Regions from separate parts of the Paenarthrobacter sp. TE3676 genome, predicted to be linked through region 4. Evidence: riboswitches for the same ligand, from Rfam matches in the RefSeq annotation. Region 4 holds a riboswitch; each other region holds the start of a gene.

Region 1 (3,861 bases), on a different contig from region 4:
TCCACCATGACCTGGACGTCGAAATCCCACGCCCGCTGCGTCAGCTCCGCGAGCGTATCAAGCTCGGCGAACTGCGCGGCGTCGTTGGCGTCGGCGATGGAACCCGGGCGGAGACCGTCACCCAGGGAGAATGCGACATCGTATTTGGCGAAGATTTCGCACAACTCGTCAAAGTGCGTGTAGAGGAAGTTCTCCTGGTGGTGTGCCAGGCACCATCCGGCCATAATCGATCCGCCGCGGGAAACGATGCCCGTGACGCGGTTGGCGGTCAAGGGCACGTACCTCAGCAGAACGCCAGCGTGAATGGTCATATAGTCCACACCCTGCTCGCATTGCTCGATCACGGTATCGCGGAAGATCTCCCACGTCAGCTGGTTGGCCTCCCCGTTTACCTTCTCAAGTGCCTGGTAAATAGGCACTGTTCCGATCGGAACGGGCGAGTTGCGGATGATCCACTCGCGAGTGGTGTGGATGTCATCTCCGGTGGAGAGGTCCATCACCGTGTCAGCGCCCCACTGGGCTGCCCACTGCAGTTTGTCCACTTCCTCTGCAATGGAGCTGGTGACTGCCGAGTTGCCGATGTTGGCGTTGATCTTGACCAAGAATGCCTTGCCAATGATCATCGGCTCGGATTCAGGGTGGTTGATGTTGTTCGGAATAATTGCCCATCCCGCGGCGACTTCGCTGCGGACCAGCTCAACGTCACAGTTCTCCCGCAACGCAACGAACTGCATCTCCGGAGTCACGACGCCTTGTTTCGCGTAGTGCATTTGCGTGACGGTCTTACCCGCGACGGCGCGGCGCGGCACCGGTTGCGCACCCTTCCACTCCGCTGACGCGGCTCCACGCCGAACCGCGGACTTACCGTCGTCGAGCAGGTTCCTTTCCCGCCCCGAATAAGCCTCCGTGTCTCCGCGGGATTCGATCCATGGTGCACGGAAAGGCTCCAGGCCCACCACGGGATCGCTTCCGGGGCCCGCTGTTCGGTATACCTGCAGAGGTTTGTTTGCTTGCCCATTGGGAGAAGGCTCCAAGGCGATCTCCGTGACGGGGACCCGTATGCCGTTACCTGGATCTTCCAGCCAAGCCAACGAATGGGACTTCAGGGATTGCGTTACAGTTTCCGCCGTATTTTGGACAGTATTGGTCTGGTTTTGGCCCGTGTTGATCTGGTTTTGAACAGGGCTGTGCTGTGTTTCTGTGGTGCTCAAGGGAATACTCACTTCCTTCGCCGGCATTACCCGGACAGGTTCAACGGTCGCAGACTGCGTCAGTCCGATCTCAGCCCCTGCAGGGGCCCCCGTGTGGTCGTAGACGAAGCTACCACAGCTCCCGACGGGCTCCCAGTCACATGCAGGCACCAGGCTCCAACACGCCGCCCCCGCTACGCTTTTGCCATGGCCAACATCATCGAATTCAGCGGACCTGCGCTCGTATCGGCAGACGAAGAGCGCCATGGGCTGTGGTCCGTAGACGGCATACTGACGTTTGAGCGTCCCGGTGCGACGCCGGACAGGATATTGGATGGCTGGGTCCTGCCAGGTTTGGTTGATGCCCACTGTCACATCGGACTCGGCCTTGGAGGAGCGGTGGATGAACAGGCAACGCTCGCCCAGGCCCAAGCAGACCTCGACGCCGGAACGCTGCTGATCCGCGATTGCGGATCGCCCGCCGACACCCGCTGGGTGCAGCAACGAACGGACCTGCCGCGACTGATCAGGTCGGGTCGGCATATCGCCCGGAGTCGGCGTTATCTTCGCGGTTTGGGTCATGAAATTGAGCCGCGGGAACTAGTGGAAACGGTCCGAAAGGAAGTCCGTGACGGAGATGGCTGGGTAAAACTTGTGGGCGACTGGATCGATCGCGGCGTTGGAGACCTCGCTGCCTCGTTCCCCGCGAAGACCGTCAAGGAAGCCATTTCCGCGGCCCATGATGAGGGAGCAAGGGTCACCGCGCATTGTTTCGGCGAGGACACCATCGATGACATGCTCGACGCCAATATCGACTGCATAGAGCACGCCACCGGACTCCTTCCGCGGCACCTTCCCCGTTTGGTGGAACAGTCAGTGCCCATCGTCCCCACCCTGGTCAACATCGCTACCTTCCCGGATATCGCAGCCCAGGCAGCGCCGAAGTTTCCGGAGTACGCGGACCACATGATGCGTCTCTGGGAGCGTCGTCGCGAGCGTGTGCTGGAGGCCTTCGAAGCGGGGGTTTCCGTCTATGCCGGTACCGACGCCGGTAGCGTGATCAAACACGGCAGGATTGCGGACGAAATGATGGAACTCCACGACGCCGGCCTTCCGCCGGCGGCGGTCCTGCACGCCGCCGCCTGGGGCGCCCGTGAGTGGCTGGGAGTCGAGGGCATCAGCGAAGGCGCAAGTGCCGACGTCGTGCTGTGCAGTGACGATCCGCGCCGTCATCCGGGTACCATCGCGGCGCTCAAACATGTCGTGCTCAGGGGTAATGTCGTTCGTTAGGAATAAATTGAAGCTTCAAGTAATTTAGATAGGTAAGAAGGTGCCGATGCGCGGCCACCTCAGAACCGGGAGCTTCACATGACCTCATCATTCAGCCAGGATCTTCTGCCTGCCGAACTCACCATGGGCAGCGTCATGCTCAAGGTGGGCGACATGAAGGTCATGAGCGACTACTATCAGCGAGCACTTGGCCTGGAAGTCGTGGCTGAGCAGGATGGTGGCCTGTACCTCGGACGCGTAGCCAAGCCCGTTGTCCACCTTGCCCCCGCTGCGGGACTGCAGATTCCCGGGCGGGGAGAGGCCGGTCTGTTCCACACAGCAATCCTGTTCCAGGATCAGCCGTCGCTGGCCGCGACTATTGCTACGGCGGCGGAGTACGAACCTCGTGCTTTCGCAGGCAGCGCCGACCACCTGGTGAGCGAAGCGTTCTACTTCACTGACCCCGAAGGCAACGGAATTGAGCTTTACTACGACAAGCCGCGTGAGCTCTGGCAGTGGGACGGCAGCAATGTTGTGATGGACAATGTGGCCTTGCCCCCGCAGCGCTTCCTCCAGCAGCACCTGAGTGAAGCTGCCGTGACGGGTCAACGCGAGGCCGCTGCCGGGATCGGGCACGTGCACCTGCAGGTGGGTGACGTCGAAACTGCGCAAAAGTTCTATGTGGAGACCCTCGGCTTCGAGCGGACCGCAGGCTGGCATGGCCAGGCGTTGTTCGTTTCCGCCGGCGGCTACCACCATCACATGGCCATGAACGTCTGGAACAGCCGCGGTGCCGGCCCCCGAAAGGACACGCTCGGACTCGGGGAGGTTCTGATCGAAGTGCCCGGAAGTGACGACGTCGCAGCGTTGGCGGATCGCCTGAAGGTTGCAGGAGTGCAGCATCAGCACACCGGGGCTGAGCTTCAGTTTGAGGACCCGTGGCGGAACAAGCTGCGGGTTGCCGTCCGCTAGCAGCTTGCCGCTTCTCCTGCACTAGGCTGGGCAGTGACGGCACGGAGCCATTCGGATTCGCGCCGCCGCCCCGTCAGCACGAAGGAATGAGAGTACTCTCCATGGGCTTTGCCGAAATTTTTGTAGCCACCCACGATGAAGCACTCAAGCGGGCAGCTGCCCTTGAAAAGGGTGCCGATGTAACCGGCCCCGCCGTGAGGATTGAGGGAATCACCGACTTCGAGGTGGAGCAGTTGGGCGACCTCGCAGGACAAGCTGTCCACGCCGCCGGAGCTGACTATGAGCTTGCCCTGGTTGATGTCACCAGTGATGCCCTTCTTGGGGTTCCTGAAGCCATGGTGAGGGCGTTGGCCGAACTGCTCACCTATGAAAGCGAAGGCGACGCGAACGTCCTCGATGACGTGGCTGCTGCCTGGGCCGCGCAGGACGA
Region 2 (3,861 bases), on a different contig from region 4:
ATCCTGGTCGGCCAGCAGGCTTCCCGCGTTCTCACTGATGACCTCCGGATGCAGCGGGATCCGCCCGTCAGGGGCGTAGAACGTCTGCCCGCGTTGACGCGTTTCGGTATCAAGCGCGCCGCCGGGAGCCACGAAGGAAGGCACATCGGCGATGGCATAGAGGACCTTGTATCCATCACCGGCCCGTTCAATGAACAGAGCCTGGTCCAGGTCGGTGGACGTCGCGGGGTCGATGGTCACAAAAGGAATATCCCGCAGGTCCTGGGCCGGCAGCTCAAGGGCCTCCACCGCTTCCCGTGCCTCCTCCACAGCTTCTGCCGGGTATTCGCCGGGGAGTTCCAGCTCCGTCCTCAGGGCGGCGAGGGCCGAGGCGAGCTGGTCCGACGAGTCGTCGACGTTGGGCGCAATCCGATGATGTGACACGAAAATCAGGTTAGCCCGAAATGGGCCGATAGTCTTGGATCATGGGCACTTCCCCGGACGCCGCAGCCTATGCCGGGCAACTCTCAGCGGAGTTGCTTGGAGCCATGGCGTATGGCGAACTGTCCGCCTTCGGGCGGCTCTCCTTGGATTCCCGCTATGCACCCACGCTTCACGACAGGTCCGTGCTCGCGAAGATCGCAGTGGGGGCCTACGGAAACTTCGCCCTCCTCAACGACCGCCTGTCGGAGATGGGTCTGGATCCCGAACGTGCCATGCTGCCGTTTCAGCGCTCCTTCGATCACTTCCACGAGCGCACCAAGCCGGGGGACTGGTTCGAATCCGTGATGAAGGCCTATGTCATCGATACTGTGTCATCGGATTTCTATAGGGCTGTCTCGATGTTCCTCGACCCGACAACGCAGCATTTCGTTGAGCGCGTTGCTTCACCCGATCAGGCCACGGAAGTCCTTCGCGTCCTGCTCAGGCGGGCCTTGGCAGATGACCCGCGCCTCGCTTCGCGATTGGCGCTGTGGGGCCGCCGCTTGGTGGGGGAAGCGCTGACGCAGGCGCAACGCGTGGGCATGGAACACCCCCTGCTGGGGCCGATGCTGAAAAGCGGCGGGGACGCGCGTGCCGCGGCGAAAAGGCTGACGACGGAGCTCGCCGAAAAGCACGCCCGCCGGATGACTGGCCTCGGCCTGACCGCCTAGCCCGCGGATCGCGCGGAACCTCCGGCTTCCCTAGACGGAATCCAAGGCTTCCAGCAGCGACTTGGCCGCCGCCGTCGGGTCCGGTGCCGCTGTGATGGCGCGGACCACCACGATCCGGCCGGCGCCCGCTTTCACAACCTGTTCAACGTTGCTGAGATCGATGCCACCAATGGCGAACCAAGGGAGGGTCACACCGTCGCCCGAGCGCTTGACCGCTTCTGCGGCATATGTGACCAGGTCCAAACCGACAGCAGCGCGACCGGGTTTGGTGGGTGTTGCCCAGACCGGACCCACGCAGAAATAGTCCAGTCCCAGGGGCCCTTGGGAGGTGGCCACAGCGGCATCGATTTGTTCGGTTGTGTGGGTGGAGAGGCCTATGCCGGTGGCGTTCGGCAGGAGGGTCCGGGCTGCAGTCAGGGGCAGGTCCTTTTGCCCGATGTGGAACACGGGAGCCCCGGAAATGCTGGCAACATCGGCCCGGTCGTTGACAGCCCAAAGCCGTCCGTGCCGTTGTGCGACGCTCCGCAGGACGGTCAACATCTCCAGTTCCTCGGCAGCTTCCAGCGTCTTGTCGCGGAGTTGGATGATGTCCACGCCGCCTTCGAAAGCGGCGTCCACAAAGTCCTCAAAATCGCCCTGCTGCTTACGGGCATCGGTGCACAGGTAAAGGCGGGCGGAGGCAAGAGCGTCAGGCTGAGTCATGGGAACCAGAGTAGTTCCTCTAAACTGGGCTCGTACTGCGGGAGCCGCGACATTCGTCATATGACTGTCCGGCTGAGAGGGCTTCAGCGCCGACCGCTTGACCTGATCCGGCTAGTACCGGCGTAGGGAAGGAAACGAATGGCAGATTCCCGCCATACCCGCCTCCAGACAGACGTTGCCGTCATTGGTGGCGGCGTCATCGGCCTCGGCATCGCTCACGAAGCCCGGCGATTGGGCCGTTCAGTTGCGCTGATCGACCCCGCTCCCGCTTCCGGCGCGTCCTTCGCAGCGGCAGGCATGCTTGCACCCGTCAGCGAACTCCATTACCAGGAAGAAGACCTTCTTGAGTTAATGCTTGAGTCTTCCCAGCTCTGGCCCTCCTTCGTGGACGGCCTGCATCAAGGCGCAGAGGACAACGGATATCGCACGACGCCGACCCTCGCCGTGGGTGCCGACGCAGCCGACCGCCGGGCGCTCGCAGACTTAAGGTCGGTCCAGCTTGCGGCTGGCCTGGAAGTCGAACCTATCGCTCTGCGGGACGCGAGGCAACGGGAGCCGCTCCTCAGCCCGCAGATCTCCTGTGCTTTCGATATACCTGCCGACCACCAAGTCGATCCAAGGAAACTCGCGGCATGCCTCCTGGCAGGACTGGCAGCCCATTCGCCCAATGACAGTTCCTGGGTGTCGGGAGCCGATGACGGATTCGCCATTGCTTACAGGGCGCGCGGTTTGCTGTGGGAAGGCGGGCGTGTCACAGGCGTGGCGCTGGACTCAGGAGTCACCGTTCACGCCGGAGAAACGGTGGTGGCCAACGGGCTCGGGGCGTCCCAACTCTCCGGTCTTCCTGAAGGCCTCAGGCTTCCCGTAAGGCCGGTCTACGGGGACATCCTCCGGCTTCGCGTCCCCGATCACCTGCGGCCCTTGGTCACATCAACGATTCGCGGGATGGTTCGCGGGGTGCCGGTTTACATCGTGCCCCGGGACGACGGAACTGTGGTGATTGGAGCCACGCAACGCGAAGACGGGTTGTCAGCCTCTTCCAACGCGGTCTCGGCGGGTGGCGTTTACCAATTGCTGAGGGACGCCCAAGTATTGGTCCCCGCAGTGGCTGAACTGGAACTCCTTGAAGCAACCGCCCGCGCCCGGCCCGGAACTCCGGACAACGCTCCACTGCTCGGACGGGTCGGTGTTTCCAACGGTGACATCGACGGCCTGGTGGTTGCCACAGGATTCTTCCGCCACGGAGTCCTCCTGACTCCGGTGGCCGCCAAGATCGTGGGGGAACTCCTCAAAGGCTCCACAGACTCCCGGTGGGCCCCCTTCCTGCCCCATCGTTTCGTGGGCAACGCCCCTGTTGCCCGAACACTCACACCAGCAGCACGAACCACCACCAAGGAAACAGCATGAACATCAAAGTGAACGGAACCGACCACGCAGTCTCTGACGACGCATCCGTCAGTACCCTCGTCACGGCCGTCACCGGTCGCGCCTTGGACCCTCGCGGACAAGCGGCCGACGGCGGCAAGCTGGGAGTCGCTGTCGCACGCAATTCCGAGGTGGTGCCGCGCAGCCAATGGGCCGTGACAGCGCTCTCCGACGGAGACGAACTTGAACTCGTAACAGCAGTCCAGGGAGGCTAATCATGACAACAGCAAACGTTGACGTTCGCACCGACGCACTGGTGATCGACGGCGTCGAATTCGGTTCCCGCCTCATCATGGGTACCGGAGGCGCGCCGAGCCTCGATGGCTTGGGAGCAGCGCTCCTCTCTTCAGGGACGGAGCTCACCACAGTGGCGATGCGTCGCTATTCGCCCGCCGAAACGGGCTCGCTGTTCCAGCTGCTGGTGGACCATGACATCCGCGTGCTGCCCAATACTGCTGGTTGTTTCACGGCCAAGGACGCCGTGATGACTGCTGAACTGGCCCGGGAAGCACTTGAGACCCATTGGGTGAAGCTGGAAGTCATCGCGGACGAACACACGCTCCTTCCAGACGCCGTGGAACTGGTGGATGCAACGGAGCAG
Region 3 (3,861 bases), on a different contig from region 4:
CCGGCCAGCGACGCGCGGACGTGTCGCCGCAATTGGCCTCAAGTGCGTGCCCGGAAAGCTACTGAGCGCGCGTGAACGAAGCCTGGGCAAACAGCCTGGGAGCATCGAAAAACGCCGTCTCGTAGCGGCAGGACTGAGTGAAAGCATCCATCATCGCAGTCCGCTCCGTGCCAGAAGCCGCGACGGCCGCGGCAGCAGTGAAGTTGATCGCTTTCCGTGTTGCCGCCGCGAAATCCTCGTCGGCATAAGTCTTCAACCAGTCCGCGTATGCGTGGTCCGCAGGCGCGCCGGCGTCTACGTATGCCGTATGAAGCTGCTGACCCACCTCCGCGTACAACCAATAACAGGGCAGGATCGCCGCCAGCACCACGGCGTAGCTGCCGGCGGCGGATGTTGCCAGTAAATGGTCCACGTAGGACTTGGTAACCGGTCCGGTTGCCGTGGAGGCTTCCCGCGTGCTCAGCCAGTTCCTGTGCAACTCCGATTCAACCTCCAGGCACTGCTGTGATGCCTTTGCCCAGAACAGTTGTTCTTCCTCCGTGGGCGCCAAGGCGCCCGCACGTGCGAGGACCCTCGAATACCCATTGAGATAGAGAGCGTCCTGGGCAAGGTAGTAATTGAAGTCACGTTCCGGCAGCTCGCCGGATTGAAGTCCTTGAATAAACGGGAGCCCGTAAATCGCTTCGAGTTCGGGGACGGCTTCGTTCCACATCGCCGCAGCGAAAGCGCCCGGCGTGGATGCCTGCTGGAAGTGGTGGAAGTGGTTCACGGGCCCGTTGCCTTGACCCACGTGCAGGGTGTCAGAGGCCTGCAATGCCCCTAGCAACCACGGCTTGACTTCCCGCAATGAAACTTCCCAGTCACCGGTTCGTGCCTGGACTGTGGCCAAGGCGGAAGACAGAGAGCACCCGGTACCGTGGCTGTTCCGCGTTGCAACCCGGGGACCTGCCACTTCGATCACGTCCCGGGACAGCAGCCCGCTCGTGTTCACCAGCGCATCGGGGCACTCCGGCGCTGGCAGGTGGCCGCCCTTGACCAGGACCGTGTTTCCGTACTCCGCTGCCAGCCGTTTGCCCTGGTCCAGCGCCGAAGCCCAGTCAGTTGCCTCGGGCTCCCCCAGCAACATGGCCAGTTCAGGAAGGTTCGGCGTAATGAGGTGGGCCAAAGGCAGCAGCGAACGCAATGCCTTCTCAGCAGACTCCCGCAGCAGCCGGTCACCGCTGGTGGCCACCATCACCGGATCAAGGACCACGACGGCGGGACTCACCTCTTCGAGCCAGCCCCGGACCTCGTTGATGACGGCTGCGTCGCCGAGCATTCCGATCTTGACGGCGTCAATGGTGATGTCGGCACTAATGGCTTCCAGTTGCTGACGCAGGAAGTGCGCGGGAGGGACGTGGACGGCACTGACTTCCCTGGTGTTTTGCGCGGTGAGGGCCGTGATGGCAGCCATGCCATACCCGCCGAAAGCGGCGATGCTCTTCAGGTCCGCCTGTATTCCGGCGCCACCTGAAGGGTCCGAGCCGGCAATGCTCAGAATGCGCGGGGTTGGACGGCCCGAAGCCGGAGCGTCGAGGGGGTACACCGATGAATATGATGATGCAGTCATGAGGACATCCCTTCGCCGGTGCTAACCGGACAGGTTCAACGGGTTTGGATCTCAGCCTGGCCCAACGCCCGGCACCCCGTGTCAGTCCCCAAGCGTAGCCGGGAAGCAACGCGCCGCGGGAACCGGGCCACACCGACGCCCGGATGTGACTCTGAACGCAGCCTGTGCGTGGCTTGCAGAGCGGACGCAAAAGGACCCCGCGCTACCCGCCGTTTGGCATAGCGCAGGGCCCTCTTCAACTTATTCGCCGCGATTAGAGCTCGGAAGCAGGAACTCCAACGCCGAGGATGATGGGCTCATCCTTTGGTAGCTTCTTGGCCGGTTCCACAGGCGCCTTGGCCTCATGGGCCGAACCCCGGGTGGCCGACGCTGTCGCCTCATGGTGTTCAACGCTGGTTTCATTGGCCGCGCCCTGGGCCCTGCTGGCACTCCGGTTACGGCGACCACGACGACCACGCGAGGCTGAAACAGCCTCGGGATCTTCCTCAGCAGTCCGTGCCGGAGAAGCAGCCTTCGGGGCTGAAACCGGAGCGGCTTCCTGCTCGGGTGCCGGAGCCGCACCGAGGTGCGAAAACGCTTCGGCCAGCAGATCCAGGCTCATCGCAGGCTTGGCTGCCTGCGGTTCCTCGTGGTGCTCAACGAACGGCAAGGCAACTTCTTCCCCGCCGAAGCGCAGTACGGGAGTAGATCTTGCTTCCTGGACTGCTGCTTCCCTGCTTGCAGCATCGCGGGCTGAAGCCCCTGCTTCGCCGCTGCCTGCTTCACTACTGGCGGCGGTGCCGGCTGTAGGGCTTCCGTCCGGCTCGTGCCGGCCTGCCGCCCGCGCTTCCTCCTCTGCACGGTGAACTTCGTCGTCGTGCAGGTGTGCGGCGTGCGCTGCAGCGGCAATCGTCGCCAGGGCGGCCCTGGTTGCCTCGGCTTTGGCTATCCGGGCAGGATCCTGCGGTTCAGCCGTGGTGGATGCTGCGACCGGGGCGGACGTGGTGGTGTGGACCTGCGCGGGAGCTTCGGCAACAGCCGGTCCCCCGCCCTTGCCGCGGCGGCGTTTGCGTTCGGTCCGCGCAGCAGGCTGCTGCGCTTCCGTGTGCGGGCGGTGATGTTCAGCAGCCACTACGTTGGCGCGTCGGTGCTCAACGGGCTCGTCGTGCGTGACGACACCTCGGCCAGCGCAGTGCTCGCACTGCTCACCGAAGACCTCAAGGAGGCCGGTACCCATGCGCTTGCGCGTCATCTGGACCAGGCCCAGCGACGTTACTTCGGCCACCTGGTGCTTGGTGCGGTCCCGTCCGAGGCACTCCACCATGCGGCGGAGGACGAGGTCGCGGTTGGATTCAAGGACCATGTCAATGAAGTCAATGACGATAATGCCGCCGATATCGCGCAGACGAAGCTGGCGAACAACTTCCTCGGCCGCTTCCAGGTTGTTCTTGGTGACTGTTTCTTCAAGGTTTCCGCCACTGCCGGTGAACTTGCCGGTGTTGACGTCCACTACAGTCATGGCCTCGGTGCGGTCGATGACCAACGAACCGCCGGAAGGCAGGAAGACCTTCCGCTCCAGGGCCTTGTGGATCTGCTCGTCGATGCGCCACGCGGCGAAGATGTCCTGGTCCTTGGTCCACTTTTCGAGGCGGCCCACCAGATCAGGGGCAACGTATGTCACGTAAGCCTCGATGGTGTCCCAGGCGTCGTCGCCGGAGACGATCAGTTTGGAGAAGTCCTCGTTGAAGACGTCACGGACCACCTTGATGGTGAGGTCAGGTTCGCCGTAGAGCAGTTCCGGAGCCAGGACCTTGGTGGACGAGGCCTGTCCTTCGATGCCTTCCCACTGCGCACGCAGACGGTTGATGTCGTGGGTGAGCTCTTCCTCCGAAGCGCCCTCGGCTGCTGTGCGAACAATGACACCGGCGTTCTCCGGCAGGCGGTCCTTCAGGATGCGCTTGAGGCGGTTGCGCTCGACGTCGGGCAGCTTGCGTGAGATGCCGGTCATGGAACCACCGGGTACGTACACCAGGTAGCGGCCCGGCAAGGAGATCTGGCTGGTAAGGCGGGCACCCTTGTGTCCCACGGGGTCCTTGGTGACCTGGACCAGGACGGAGTCGCCGGACTTCAGGGCGTTCTCGATCCGGCGCGGCTGGCCTTCAAGGTTGACTGCGTCCCAGTTGACTTCACCGGCGTACAGGACGGCGTTACGGCCCCGTCCGATGTCCACGAACGCAGCTTCCATGGACGGCAGCACGTTCTGGACCTTGCCC
Region 4 (3,861 bases):
AGGATGAACTTGAAGCGGTTGTGCAGCGGGCGGCCGCGGGGCAAGAGCCCGGGAACCAGCGCTAGCAGCAGCGGAAACAACGAACGCCGGGACTACCCTCATGGGTGATCCCGGCGTTGTGTTGTGGTGCGGTTGCCTAGACGATGTCGTGGGTCTTGGCGAAGCGTGCAATGGCGCGCTGCGTGCCCCTGCTCGCCAGGACCTGGATGAGTGTACTGACGAAGGCTGAAATCAGCGCGAAAGTCAGGGCCGAGCGAAGACTCGATTCCATGTCGTCGTTGCCCAAGGGTGGCTTGTTGCCCGTGGCCTTTTCCCACCCTTTGTTGACAAGTTTGGTACCTACGAAGCCTGCTCCGAGACTTACTCCGGCGCCGATCAGCTTGAAGAAGAGGTTCATGCTCCCAGCCTAACCGGCTCCAGCTCGTTCCAAGCGCTAGCGGCGGTTTTCCCGCTCCTTGAGGAAGGCAGCCATGGAGCCGACAGGTGCCAGTACCGGAACAACATCGTGTTCGGCCGACCAAAGAGCATCCACGGTGGCGAACCCGGCGATTTCTTTGAGCAGGTAGTACGTGGGCGGCATCAGCTTCAGGGTGCCCGCGGCCTCCGCCATAAGAATGTCCGCTACCGGCATCCACAGTGATTGCCAGGCCTCCGTGGTCTGGTGCCGGGGTTCGGCCGCCGGGGAGGGCTTGGCAACATAAAAGTAGGTGTCGAATCGCTTGGGCATGTCTGTCGGCGTGATCCAGTTGGCCCACGGGCGGAGGTCAGAGGCGTCGATGCTGAGCCCGGCTTCCTCCTTGACTTCACGGATTGCGGCGGAAAGCACCGTTCCGGCGTTCTTGGTGGCCTCGCCCGCGCCACTGCAGATGGAGCTCTGCTGCCAGTCCGCCGCGTGGCGTTGAAGCAGGTCCGAGGGGTAGTCCCAGCCGGACTCGTCCGCGGCATCCACCCGTCCACCGGGGAAGACCACCATGCCGGCGGCGAAGTCCATGGTGCTCACCCTGTGCTGGACAAAGGCTTCGAGTCCGCCCGGGGCGTCACGGAGGAGGATGACGCTCGCGGCCAGGCGCGGCTGGGGCACTTCTGTGGGAAGGGGGAGGTCTTGCTGGGGAAGGTCAGTCATGAAGGTGCCCCTTTGCCGCGGTGGATTCTGCTGGTTCATTCTCTCAGGTCTCGTTGTGGGGCCTGGTGTGCAGGGAATGGCGTGGGGTAAGGGTGCAGAGCGGGCCTCGCAACGCACCCCCGTCTTGTTGTGGGGCCTGGTGTGCAGGGAATGGCGTGGGGGAAGGGTGCAGAGTGGGCCTCGCAACGCACCCCCGTCTCGTTGTGAGGCCTGGTGTGCAGGGAATGGTGTGGGGGATGGGTGCAGAGTGGGCCTCGCAACGCACCCTCGGGAAGCCCTCGCAACGCACCCCCGGAAGCCCTGGAACGCACCACCACTGCCGATTATGACCGCCTGCCGGCAACAGACCAACACCCGCCACAGACTCAGGTGTAAACTGAACCAGCCCATCGGGGCAGATTTAATAACGACAGGGGAGCGCCGCCGTCGGACTCTGCAGAGATGCAGGAGACGCGAGGGCGCTGAGAGTGCGGACAGCCGCAGACCCTCGAACCTGATCCGGTTAGTACCGGCGCAAGGGAGTCGAGCTTCTCAGAGTGTCCGGACCCGGGTGGCGCAGGCCAGCCGGATTCCGGGGAGCACTTTCCCCTCCTGTAACCTCAGGAGGCAGAAAAATGACCACGGTAAACGTGAAGAAGACCAGTTATAACTGGCGTGTTGTAGACATCGTTGTGGCGGCCTTGATCGCCATCGCGGGCGGCGTGATCTTCTGGGCATGGTCCCAAGGCGCCGCACTGGTATCCATCCCCATGAACGCGACGTATCCGCCTCTCACCGGCCTGATTGCCGGCGGCTGGATGATCCCCGCGGTCCTGGGCATGCTCATTATCCGCAAGCCGGGTGCAGCCCTGTTCTGTGAGACTGTTGCCGCCACCGGTGAGCTCATCATGGGTTCGCAGTACGGCACCACCGTGCTCATCTCCGGCGTTCTGCAGGGCCTGGGCGCGGAACTCATCTTTGCCGCCTTCCGGTACAAGAAGTTCAACCTGCCCACTGCCCTCCTCGCCGGTGCGGGCGCGGGCCTCTTCTGCGGCCTGAACGACTCCTTCCTCCCGTGGGGTTGGAACATCGCCTATGAAGCCGTCGACAAGCTGGCCTACATCACCTTCACCTCAATTTCCGGCGCAATCATCGCGGGCGCACTCTCCTGGGTGGCGACACGCGGCCTGGCCAAGACCGGAGTGCTGAGCTCCTTCGCCTCGCGCAAGGCCGCTTCGGAGCCCGTCTTCAGCTGATGTCGGCCACGCAAAGCGGCACGGTGAGGCCTGCCGCCATCTCAGCCGAGGGCTGGGGTTGGCGGCATGCCGGCCGTGCCCAAGCTGCCATTCAGGGCCTCGACCTTCGGATCGAACCCGGGGAGCGCGTACTGCTGCTCGGACCTTCGGGTGCCGGGAAATCCACGCTCCTTCATGCCCTCGCCGGGGTGCTGGGGGATGAGGAAGACGACTCGGATGAGACCGGCTCCCTGCTGATCGACGGCGTTGCGCCCCGCGAGCAGCGTGGACGCGCGGGACTGATGCAGCAGGACCCCGAGACGCAGGTGGTTTTGTCGAGGGTTGGCGACGACGTTGCCTTCGGTGCAGAGAACCTTGCCGTGCCGCGGGACGAGATTTGGTCCCGTGTCCATGAAGCGCTCGACGACGTCGGGTTGCGTACCGCTGCCGGCGGAGGTCTGGCGTTGGATCACCCGACGGCGGCGCTCTCAGGCGGTCAGAAGCAGCGCCTTGCGCTTGCGGGCATTTTGGCGATGCGGCCCGGGCTGATCCTGTTGGACGAACCAACGGCCAACCTGGATCCTGCAGGGGTGCTGGAGGTCCGCGATGCTGTAGGGCGATGCCTGGACAAGACCGGCGCCACGCTGGTTGTGGTGGAACACCGCGTGTCCGTGTGGAAAGACCTGGTGGACAGGATTGTCGTCCTGCAGCCAGGATCCAGCACGGCCGCAGGGACCGGGAATGCTGCCGGCGGCGTCCTCTTGGACGGCCCTCCCGACCAGGTCCTTTCCGAGGCCCGCACCCTGCTGATGTCGGCTGGCGTCTGGGTGCCGGGGTACGTTCCGGCAACCCGCACCCGCCATAAAGAACCAGACACCGCGCAGCTTCTCCTCGCAGCCCAGGACCTTGCTGTTTCCCGACTAAAGCCACGGCGCAAAGGTTTCAAAACCATCCCGCCCGTTCCGGTGCAAACGGACATCAGTGCGCAGGTCCGGGCAGGCCAAGCCCTGACCATTACGGGTCCCAATGGTGCCGGAAAGTCCACGTTCGCGCTCACGTTGGCAGGCCTTTTGGCGCCCGTGGACGGCAAAGTGAGTGCCGCCGTCGAACTTTCCGAGGGTGCGGGCATTGATCCGTTCAAGTGGAAAGCAGACCAGCTGATTTCCCGCATCGGTACGGTGTTCCAGGAGCCGGAACATCAGTTCGTCACGGGCAAGGTCCTGGATGAGTTGATGTTTGGTCCGAAGCATCTGGGCCACGGCGAGGAGCGCGTGGACGAGTTGCTGGAACGGTTGCGGCTCACCCATCTCGTCGACGCCAATCCGTATACGTTATCCGGCGGGGAAAAGCGCCGGCTCTCGGTGGCCACGGTGCTGGCCGCGCACCCCAAAGTCCTTGTTCTGGACGAGCCAACGTTTGGCCAGGACGCGAATACCTGGGCCGAGCTGGCGTCGTTCCTTTCCGAGTTGCTGGACGCCGGAACCGCGGTGGTCTCCGTAACCCACGATCAGGAATTCAGTGCTG

What was found. A riboswitch is a leader RNA that binds a small molecule or an ion and turns the genes downstream of it on or off. The one in region 4 is predicted to bind thiamine pyrophosphate.
Region 1: it holds a riboswitch for thiamine pyrophosphate, as region 4 does, so the genes downstream of both, thiC (phosphomethylpyrimidine synthase ThiC) here and ACZ881_RS16055 (ECF transporter S component) in region 4, are expected to answer to the same signal.
Region 2: it holds a riboswitch for thiamine pyrophosphate, as region 4 does, so the genes downstream of both, thiO (glycine oxidase ThiO) here and ACZ881_RS16055 (ECF transporter S component) in region 4, are expected to answer to the same signal.
Region 3: it holds a riboswitch for thiamine pyrophosphate, as region 4 does, so the genes downstream of both, thiD (bifunctional hydroxymethylpyrimidine kinase/phosphomethylpyrimidine kinase) here and ACZ881_RS16055 (ECF transporter S component) in region 4, are expected to answer to the same signal.

The regions. Positions count from the first base shown of each region.
Region 1 is NZ_JBWBQU010000001.1:419,729-423,589, forward strand. It holds gene thiC (phosphomethylpyrimidine synthase ThiC) at 1-1,211, opposite strand, end outside; TPP riboswitch at 1,207-1,314, opposite strand; gene ACZ881_RS02050 (amidohydrolase family protein) at 1,398-2,480, shown strand; gene ACZ881_RS02055 (VOC family protein) at 2,559-3,431, shown strand; gene ACZ881_RS02060 (hypothetical protein) at 3,533-3,861, shown strand, end outside.
Region 2 is NZ_JBWBQU010000001.1:26,481-30,341, forward strand. It holds gene ACZ881_RS00140 (RNB domain-containing ribonuclease) at 1-423, opposite strand, end outside; gene ACZ881_RS00145 (ferritin-like fold-containing protein) at 465-1,133, shown strand; gene thiE (thiamine phosphate synthase) at 1,164-1,835, opposite strand; TPP riboswitch at 1,863-1,981, shown strand; gene thiO (glycine oxidase ThiO) at 1,974-3,242, shown strand; gene thiS (sulfur carrier protein ThiS) at 3,239-3,475, shown strand; gene ACZ881_RS00165 (thiazole synthase) at 3,478-3,861, shown strand, end outside.
Region 3 is NZ_JBWBQU010000001.1:505,080-508,940, reverse strand. It holds gene thiD (bifunctional hydroxymethylpyrimidine kinase/phosphomethylpyrimidine kinase) at 59-1,609, opposite strand; TPP riboswitch at 1,600-1,698, opposite strand; gene ACZ881_RS02485 (Rne/Rng family ribonuclease) at 1,863-3,861, opposite strand, start outside.
Region 4 is NZ_JBWBQU010000006.1:283,511-287,371, reverse strand. It holds gene mnhG (monovalent cation/H(+) antiporter subunit G) at 1-65, shown strand, start outside; gene ACZ881_RS16065 (DUF4235 domain-containing protein) at 137-397, opposite strand; gene ACZ881_RS16060 (NUDIX hydrolase) at 434-1,123, opposite strand; TPP riboswitch at 1,525-1,661, shown strand; gene ACZ881_RS16055 (ECF transporter S component) at 1,738-2,358, shown strand; gene ACZ881_RS16050 (ABC transporter ATP-binding protein) at 2,358-3,861, shown strand, end outside.